One region of the Planotetraspora sp. GP83 genome, then DNA from elsewhere that is predicted to be linked to it. Evidence: riboswitches for the same ligand, from Rfam matches in the RefSeq annotation. Region 1 holds a riboswitch; the other holds the start of a gene.
The links. A riboswitch is a leader RNA that binds a small molecule or an ion and turns the genes downstream of it on or off. The one in region 1 is predicted to bind S-adenosylmethionine.
Positions count from the first base shown of each region.

Region 2: another riboswitch for S-adenosylmethionine. It lies ahead of thrC (threonine synthase); the one in region 1 lies ahead of ABH927_RS31625 (aminotransferase class V-fold PLP-dependent enzyme).

Region 1 is NZ_JBGCBZ010000033.1:42,336-46,742, reverse strand. Features, by position in the region: gene ABH927_RS31630 (NADH-quinone oxidoreductase subunit D) at 1-577, opposite strand, end outside; gene ABH927_RS31625 (aminotransferase class V-fold PLP-dependent enzyme) at 636-1,874, opposite strand; SAM riboswitch class IV at 1,981-2,096, opposite strand; gene ABH927_RS31620 (cytochrome P450) at 2,240-3,439, shown strand; gene ABH927_RS31615 (erythromycin esterase family protein) at 3,493-4,407, opposite strand, start outside.
Region 2 is NZ_JBGCBZ010000016.1:170,468-174,874, forward strand. Features, by position in the region: gene ABH927_RS22660 (MoaD/ThiS family protein) at 222-497, opposite strand; gene thrC (threonine synthase) at 543-1,793, opposite strand; SAM riboswitch class I at 1,808-1,947, opposite strand; gene ABH927_RS22670 (RNA polymerase sigma factor) at 2,051-2,602, opposite strand; gene ABH927_RS22675 (trehalose-6-phosphate synthase) at 2,673-4,103, shown strand; gene ABH927_RS22680 (sugar MFS transporter) at 4,155-4,407, shown strand, end outside.

The DNA of each region.
Region 1 (4,407 bases):
TCAGCCCGCCCACGCGGTTGAACATGTAGTGCATGCGGCCGCCGGAGATCTCCTCCATGACGTGCTGCAGCGTCTCCCGCTCGCGGAAGGCGTAGAAGACCGGGGTGATCGCGCCGAGCTCCAGCGGGTAGGAGCCGAGGAACATGAGGTGGTTGAGCACCCGGTTGAGCTCGGCGAGCAGCGTCCGCGCCCAGACCGCCCGCTGGGGGACCTCCATCCCGAGCATGCGCTCCACCGCGATGACGACACCGAGCTCGTTGGCGAACGCCGACAGCCAGTCGTGCCGGTTGGCCAGCACGATGATCTGCCGGTAGTCGCGCACCTCGAACAGCTTCTCCGCGCCGCGGTGCATGTAGCCGATGACGGGCTCGGCCTTGATGATCCGCTCGCCGTCCAGCGTGAGGCGCAGCCGCAGCACGCCATGGGTCGACGGGTGCTGCGGACCGATGTTGAGGATCATGTCCTCGGTGGCCAGCTCCCGCGCCTCGACGGCCGCCGCCCCCGCGCCGATCCCGGCGACGCGCTCCCGGACCGCGCCGCTCTCGGCGCCTTCCCGGGTGCGCTCCTCTTCGGTCATACCGCCATGCTCCCACGCTCGTACGGCACGGCGAAGAGCCCGGAAACGGGGCGGCCGTTCAGGAGGTGGCGAGGCGCTTCAGGGCGGCGATCAGGCGGTCGACGTGCTCCTCGGTAGAGCCGATGCCGATCGAGGCCCGCACCGCGCTGGCCGTGCCGTCCTCGCAGCCGCCGTCGGCCGTGCCGAGGAGATGGCGGACGAACGGGTGCGCGCAGAACTTGCCGTCCCGGACGCCGATGCCGTGCTCCGACGACAGCGTCTCGGCGACCTCGCGGGCGGACAGGCCGTCCACCACGAACGACACGATGCCGACCCTCGGGTGGTCGGGCCCCCACAGCGACAGCTCGCGGACTCCCTCGATCCCGGCGAGCCCGGCGCGCAGGCGGGTCAGCAGCCGCTCCTCCTCGCGGACGAGAGCCGTCCAGCCGGTGGCGCTGAGGGCGTCGCAGGCCGCGGCGAGCGCGATCGCGCCGAGCACGTTGGGGGTGCCGGCCTCGTGCCGCGCCTCGGGGTCCTCGGCCCACTCGGTCGTCTCCGCGACGGCCTTCACCGCGCCGCCGCCACGGAGGTACGGCGAGGCCTGCGCGAGCCAGTCCGACCGGCCGATCAGGGCGCCCGCGCCGAAGGGGGCGTAGAGCTTGTGCCCGGAGAAGGCGACGTAGTCGAGGTCGAGCGCGGTCAGGTTCAGCCGCCGGTGGGGCACGAGCTGCGCGGCGTCGACCGCGATCCTGGCGCCGTGCCGGTGGGCGATGTGGGCCAGCCCCGCGATGGGCCAGAGCTCGCCGGTGACGTTGGACGCGGCGGTGACGACCAGCAGAGCGGGGCCGTCGATGGCGGCCAGCGCCTCGTCGGCCGCCCGGATCGCCTCGCCGGGGAAGGCGGGCGGTGCGAGCCGTACGGCATCGGACCAGGGCAGGAGCGAGGCGTGGTGCTCGGTGTCGAAGACCACGACGGTGGTGCCCTCGGGGAGGCTGCGGGCCAGCAGGTTCATCGCGTCGGTGGTGTTGCGGGTGAAGATCAGCGCGTCGTCCGGACGGGCGCCGGCGAAGGCCCGCACGGTGTGCCTCGCCTGCTCGTATCTGGCGGTCGTGAGCTGCGAGGCGTACCCGGCTCCCCGGTGGACGCTCGAGTAGGCCGGGAGCGCCGCGGCGACGGCGGCGTTCACCGGCTCCAGACAGGGGGCGCTGGCTGCGTAGTCGAGGTTCGCGTACGGCACGAGCCTGCCGCCCTTCACCGGCACCTGGAGGTCCGCGCCGAGCACCGCGGGGATCCGGCGGCCGGTGGGGAGACCGTCCACAGTGGGGGAAAGGTCGGGGGAAACGGCGGAACGGGCGAGAACGGAAAGTGGGGACAACGCCTGCCTCCTCGGGTCATGGGACCCCGGCCATGGCGTCGTCCGGCGGAGCCCGCGCTTGCCCGGCGCACCTCGCGCCGGACCTGGTCCTCACCCGGGGCACCCCGCCGCGGACGCGAGGGTTGCCGGCCAGCTAGCCGGGGCTTGACGCTGGCACTCATGACCTGATCGGCACTATAACCGAGCGCCCCCTGCCCATGGCAAATGCGCAGGTGAGCCCCTGTGGTAAGCCTGTTTGCCAAATCGGGGCGACGATGTGGCACGTGGGCTCCGTGCGACCATCGGCCCACCGTGCGTATCGTTGCTCTGTGCAGTTTGACCCCTGGAATCCCGAGTTCGTCGCCCACCCGTACGACGTCTACCGCGAGCTGCGGGACAACGCCCCGGTGAGCTTCTTCGAGCCGACCGGCCAGTGGCTGATCGCCCGCCACGCCGACGTCAACGCGCTGCTGCGGGACCGGCGGTTGGGCCGCTCCTACCTCCACGTGGCCTCGCACGAGGCGTTCGGCAGGGAGCCCGAGCCGGAGTTCCAGGAGCTGTTCTGGCGGGTGATCCGCGCGGGGATGCTGGACGTGGAGCCGCCGGTCCACACCCGGCTGCGCCGCCTGGTGTCCAAGGCGTTCACGCCCCGGATGGTCGAGTCGCTCCGCCCCCGGGTGCGGAAGATTGCCACCGAGCTGGCCGAGGGGCTCGTGGAGCGGGGCGGCGGCGACCTCCTCGCGGAGGTGGCCGAGCCCCTTCCGGTGACGGTGATCGCCGAGATGCTGGGCGTGCCCGAGGCCGACCGGCACCTGCTGCGGCCCTGGTCGGCGGACATCTGCGGGATGTACGAGCTCAACCCCTCCCCGGAGGCCCAGCACACCGCCGTGCGGGCGGCGTCGGAGTTCGCCGACTACCTGCGCGAGCTGGCCAGGGCGCGCAAGGACCGGCCGGGAGACGACCTCATCTCCGCCCTCGCCCAGGTGGTGGACGAAGGCGACCGCCTGACCGAGGACGAGCTGATCGGCACCTGCGTGCTGCTGCTCAACGCCGGGCACGAGGCCACGGTCAACGTCACCGGCAACGGCTGGTGGTCCCTGTTCCGCAACCCCGCCGAGCTGGAGAGGGTCCGCGCCGACCCCGGCCTGCTGCCCACGGCCGTGGAGGAGCTGCTGCGGTGGGACACGCCGCTGCAGATGTTCGAGCGCTGGGTGCTGGAGGACATCGAGGTCGGCGGCGTGACGATCCCCAAGGGCCTCGAGATCGCGCTGCTCTTCGGCTCGGCCAACCGGGATCCCGAGGTCTTCCCCGACCCCGACCGCCTTGACGTCGGGCGGGCGGACAATCCGCACATCTCGTTCGGCGCGGGGATTCACTTCTGCCTCGGCGCGCCGCTGGCCCGGGTGGAGCTGGCCGAGTCGTTCGGCGCGCTGCTGAAGGCCGCCCCGGCGATGGAGCTCGCCGAGGAGCCGGTCTGGAAGCCCGGCTACATCATCCGTGGCCTGGAGTCGCTGAAGGTCACCGCCTAGACCCGCGCCGGAGCAGGCCGCGCAGGTGCATGCCCCGCGCCGGGGCCGGGCCGTTACGGCTGCAGCTTGTCGGCCTCCCGGATGTCGTGGAGGTGGATGAGGACGTCGAAGGAGCGGGCGATCGCGAGGTCGACGAGCGGGTAAGGGTACTGCGTGCCGATGTTGCGCGTGGGCCGGGAGATGTCCAGCCAGGCGCGTGCGGCGGCCGGGGCGTTGCGGATGTCGAGGTAGTAGTCCTGGTAACGGACCTTGTCGAGGGTGTACTCGTTCATGCCGGGCGTGGCCGCGCCCACGGTGAACTTCTTCCAGTCGCCGCCGATAGCGCCGTCCTTCGACAGGAAGGAGCCCTGGTTGAAGGTGAAGCCGATGGGGAGGTACTTCTTGCCCAGTGTGTCGCGCAGGAACGCCCCCTGCGTCTTGGGATACAGCTTGGGATCGCCGGCGACGTAGCCGACGTGGTCGTTCTGCGCTGACAGAAGGATCTTGTCGCTGGTGTGCTGCTGCCACCAGGTGACGTTCTGGGCCATCACCTCGTCGCGGAAGCGCTCGAAGGTGGCCACCGAGTCCGGGTCGGTGACGTCCAGGGAGAGGAATTTGGCGGTCTGGGCGATGGATCGGGCGTTCTGCTCGGCCAATTCGAACGCGTCTCCGCCGGGGCCCTTCTGGCTGCTGATCAGTTCCAGGGCCTGCTGCGCCTTGGCTGCGAGCCGCTGTCGTTCCGCGAGAGGCTTGCCCAGGTAGGCGAAGACGTCGTCGATCGGGCGCAGGCCGGTGTAGAGCTCGTTGAGGCGCGGCAGCGACTCCGGGTGGTTCTTCTGCACGTAGCCGGTCACCCGGCCGAAGAACTCATCGTTCAGTGTGGGCGCGCCGATGTCGTCGCCCATGAAGTGGACGGTGTGGCCGGGATGGCGGCGATTGTAGTCGCGCATCCACTCGATGAGGCTCACGAACTCCTCGCGGTCCCATGG
Region 2 (4,407 bases), on a different contig from region 1:
CAAGAAGCCCCCGGTTTCGTCGATCGTCTTCGACCATACCTGTGTCAAGGCGTAGAACAACAGAGTCAAAGCGCAAACTGCTCCATCACGTTCGCTCAAAGCAGGATCGGCGAATATTCAGTTAAGGAGTAGATAGTTGATAATTGCACTATATGCTATAGCACCGATTAACTTCGGCAATGATAGAACCGCATGTCAGGTGCTCGCGGGCTTGCCGCCGCTCAGCCGCCGGCGACGGCGGGGATGACGGAGACCTGGACTCCGTCGGGCGTCGCGGTGTCGAGCCCCTCGGCGAAACGGACATCCTCTTCCCCGACATACACGTTGACAAAACGACGGATCTTGCCCGTTTCATCCAGGATCCGGGCGCCGATGCCGGGGTAGTCCGCGTCCAGCTTCTGCAGGACCTCGCGGAGCGTTCCGCCCTCTCCGGATACCTCTGCGGCTCCGTTGGTGTATGTCCGCAAAATCGTCGGAATCCGCACTGAAACGCTCATCTATCGCTCGCTTTCGTTGCTTGGGTTGGGCTTTGGATAACGCGTTCAGTTGGCGAAAGCCGTACGGAATGCGTCGAGGGAAGGGCGGATGACGGCGGTGGGCCGCGCCTCGGCGGCGACCGCGTCCAGGGTCTTGAGCCCGTCCCCGGTGTTGAGCACGACGGTCTCCGCCTCGGGGTCCAGCGTGCCGTTGCGGACCAGCTTGCGCAGCACGCCGACGGTCACGCCGCCGGCGGTCTCGGCGAAGATGCCCTCGGTGCGGGCCAGCAGGTGGATGGCCTCGACGATCTCGCGGTCGTCGACGTCCTCCACCGCGCCGCCCGTGCGCCGGGCGATGTCCAGCACGTACGGCCCGTCCGCCGGGTTGCCGATGGCGAGGGACTTGGCGATGGTGTCCGGCCGGACCGGCTGGACGACGTCGAGCCCCGCCTTGTACGCGGCCGAGACAGGCGAGCAGCCCTCGGCCTGCGCGCCGAACACGCGGTACGGCTTGTCCTCGACGAGGCCGAGCTTGATCAGTTCGCGGAAGCCCTTGTCCACCTTGGTGAGCTGGGAGCCGGAGGCGATGGGGATGACGATCTGGTCGGGGATGCGCCAGCCGAGCTGCTCGGCGATCTCGTACGCCAGGGTCTTGGACCCCTCCGCGTAGTAGGGCCGGAGGTTGACGTTGACGAAGCCCCACTTCTCGCCCAGCTCGTCGCCGATCAGCTCGGAGCAGAAGCGGTTGACCTCGTCGTAGGTGCCCTCGATGCCGACCAGGCGCCCGCCGTACACCGAGGCCATGGTGATCTTGGCCTCTTCGAGGTTCGACGGGATGAACATGCAGGAGTCGAGCCCGGCGCGGGCGGCCGCGGCGCCGACCGCTCCGGCGAGGTTGCCCGTGGAGGAGCAGGAGAGCGTGTGGAAGCCGAAGGTCCTGGCCGCCTCCAGGGCGATGGCGACGACCCGGTCCTTGAAGGAGTGGGTGGGGTTGCCGGAGTCGTCCTTGACGTACAGCGAGCGGAGGCCCAGCTCGCCGGCCAGGTTGCCGGCCTTGACGAGCTTGGTCCAGCCCGGCTGGAGGTTGGGCTTGGAGGCGACGTTCGCGGGAACGGGCAGCAACGACCGATAGCGCCAGATGTTGGCCGGTCCCGACTCGATCTGCTCCCGCCGGACCTCGCCGAACTCGTATGCCACCTCAAGTGGCCCGAAACACTCGATACAGGCGAAGCTGGGGCCGAGGTCGTAGACGGTGCCGCATTCCCGGCACGACAGACCGGTGGCGGGGCCGAACTCGTGAGCAGTGGTGAGCGCCATGAAGCGAGGCCTTTCCCTCATCTTCGCTCGCGACCACCCTGGCCACGAGCCGGAATTGGCACCTGTCCCGGCCGGCCTCGTGGTCACGAGTTCGGACACCGGGAGGGTTGCCGGGGCTTCGTAGGGCCGGTCCCTCCACCCCTCTGGATGAGCAATATTCAGTTGTCTCCCGCATTAAGCGGGTCCCTAGCACTGTACCGTGCCGTCCCGCTTGTCCGTTCCGGTGTCTCACATGGCGAGACGAAACGTATCGCGCCTCAGCCGTACGCCTCGCCGAGAGCGATCTGGACGTACTTCCTGGCCTGGTGGATGCGCGACTTGGCGGTGCCGAGAGGGATGCCGAGCTGGTCGGCGACCTCGGCGTAGTCGAGCTGGCAGATGTCGCGCAGCACCAGCGCCTGCGCGAGGTCGGGCTTGTCGGCCTCCAGCGCCTCCATCGCGTCGAGCAGGTCGAGCCGCGACCCCGCGATGACGCTGACCCGGCGGGGGTCGGGGCGCTGGTCGGGCAGCTCCTCCGCCTGCTCCGAGGCCCGCCGCTTCAGCGAACGGTAGGTCGTTCGGGCGCAGTTGACGGTCACGATGTGCAGCCAGGTGCTGAACTTGGCGCGGCCCTCGAACCTGCCGATGTTGCGCGCGACCGCCAGCAGGGTGTCCTGCGACGCCTCCTCCGCGTCCTGCCGGTACGGCAGGAGCCGCTCGCAGTGACGGAGCACGTCGGGCTCGATCCGGCGGAGCAGCTCGCCGAGCGCCCGGTGATCGCCCTGGGCGGCCGATCGGGCCAGTTCCTCGGTCGTCTCGTCCAGTGCCATGTCGAACCAAGCCCTTCCGCGATTGCCTGACATCCTATTGATGGCTCCCCGGTTTGATTAACTTTCCTGCATGCGCGCCCACTCAGTCCTGATCGCGTCCAACCGGGGTCCGGTGGCCTTCACACTGGCGGACGACGGTGCGCTGAACATGCGCAGGGGCGGCGGCGGCCTGGTCTCGGGGCTGTCCGAGGTCGCCAGGAGCACGGACGTGCTCTGGGTCTGCGCCGCCCTGTCCGACGGCGACCGCGGCGCCGTACGGCTGTCGCCCGGAGGACGGCTCGACGAGGCGGGATACGACACGGGACCGGTCCGGATGCTGGACATCCCTCCGGCGATCTTCCACCGGGCCTACAACGCGGTGGCCAACTCGACCCTGTGGTTCGTCAACCACCTGCTCTACAACACGCCGATGACGCCGCAGTTCGACACCCGGTTCCGGCGGGAGTGGGCGTCCTACCGGGACTACAACGGGGCGTTCGCGCTCGCGCTGGCCGAGGAGGCCGCGCACGGGGCCAGGGTGATGGTCCAGGACTACCACCTGACGCTCACGCCCGCGATGCTCCGGGTCGAGCGGCCCGACCTGCGGATCGCCCACTTCTCCCACACGCCCTGGGCCCCGCCGGAGTACTTCTCGCTGCTCCCCGACGACGTGGCCGCCGAGGTCCTGTCGGGCATCCTCGGGGCCGACCACGCCGGGTTCCTCACCGCCCGCTGGGCCGCCGCCTTCATGGACTGCTGCGAGGCCTTCCTGGGAGCCCGGGTCGACCGCGAGAGCCGTACGGTCACCTATGAGGACAGGACGACCCGGATCGGGGTCCACGCGCTCGGCGTGAACGGCGAGGAACTGCTGGCGCGGGCGGCGGAGCCGGACGTCGAGTCGCACATGACGGCCCTCAGGGCGCTCGTCGGCGACCGCAGGCTGATCGTCCGCATCGACCGCACGGAGCTGTCCAAGAACATCGTCCGCGGGCTGACGGCCTACCGGGAGTTCCTGGCCGGGCATCCCGAGTGGCACGGCCGGGTGGTCCACCTGGCCTTCGCCTACCCGTCCCGGCACGACTTGCCCGAATACCGCGAGTACACCGCCGCCGTGCAGCGGTGTGCCAAGGAGATCGAGGACGAGTACGCCACGGAGGACTGGGATCCGCTGATCCTCAACGTCCACGACGACTATCCGCGGTCGCTGGCGGCCTACCGGCTGGCCGACGTGCTGCTGGTCAACCCCATCCGCGACGGGATGAACCTGGTCGCCAAGGAGGGGCCCATCCTCTCCCGGCGCTGCGCGCTGGTGCTGTCCCGGGAGGCGGGCGCGGCGGCGGAGCTGGGGGCCGACTCGCTGCTGGTCAACCCGTACGACGTGTCCGGCACGGCCATCGCCCTGCACGAGGCGCTGACGATGCCCGAGGAGGAGCGGAGTGAGCGGTGCGCCCGGCTTCGGCGGGCGGCCACGGCGCTGCCGCCTCAGCGGTGGTTCGAGGACCAACTCGCCGCGCTCCTGTAAGGACGAAATGCTACCCTTTGTCGAAATTTGGTAATGCACACAGGGGGCTCGGTGGGCTCGACCAGGACCGTCCAGTCCACGCGGCTCACCAGAGACCGGCCCACCTGGCTCATCTATCTCCAGCTCGCCACCTTTGCGACGTATCTGTACGGCCTGTCCGCCGCCCTTCCCACGCTCCGGGCCGAGCTCGGCCTCTCGCAGGCGGTCGCCGGGCTGCACGGCACCGCCATGGCGGCCGGCGGCATCGCCGGCGGCCTGATCCTCTCCGCGCTCACGGCCCGGTTCGGCCGGCGGGTCACGGTCT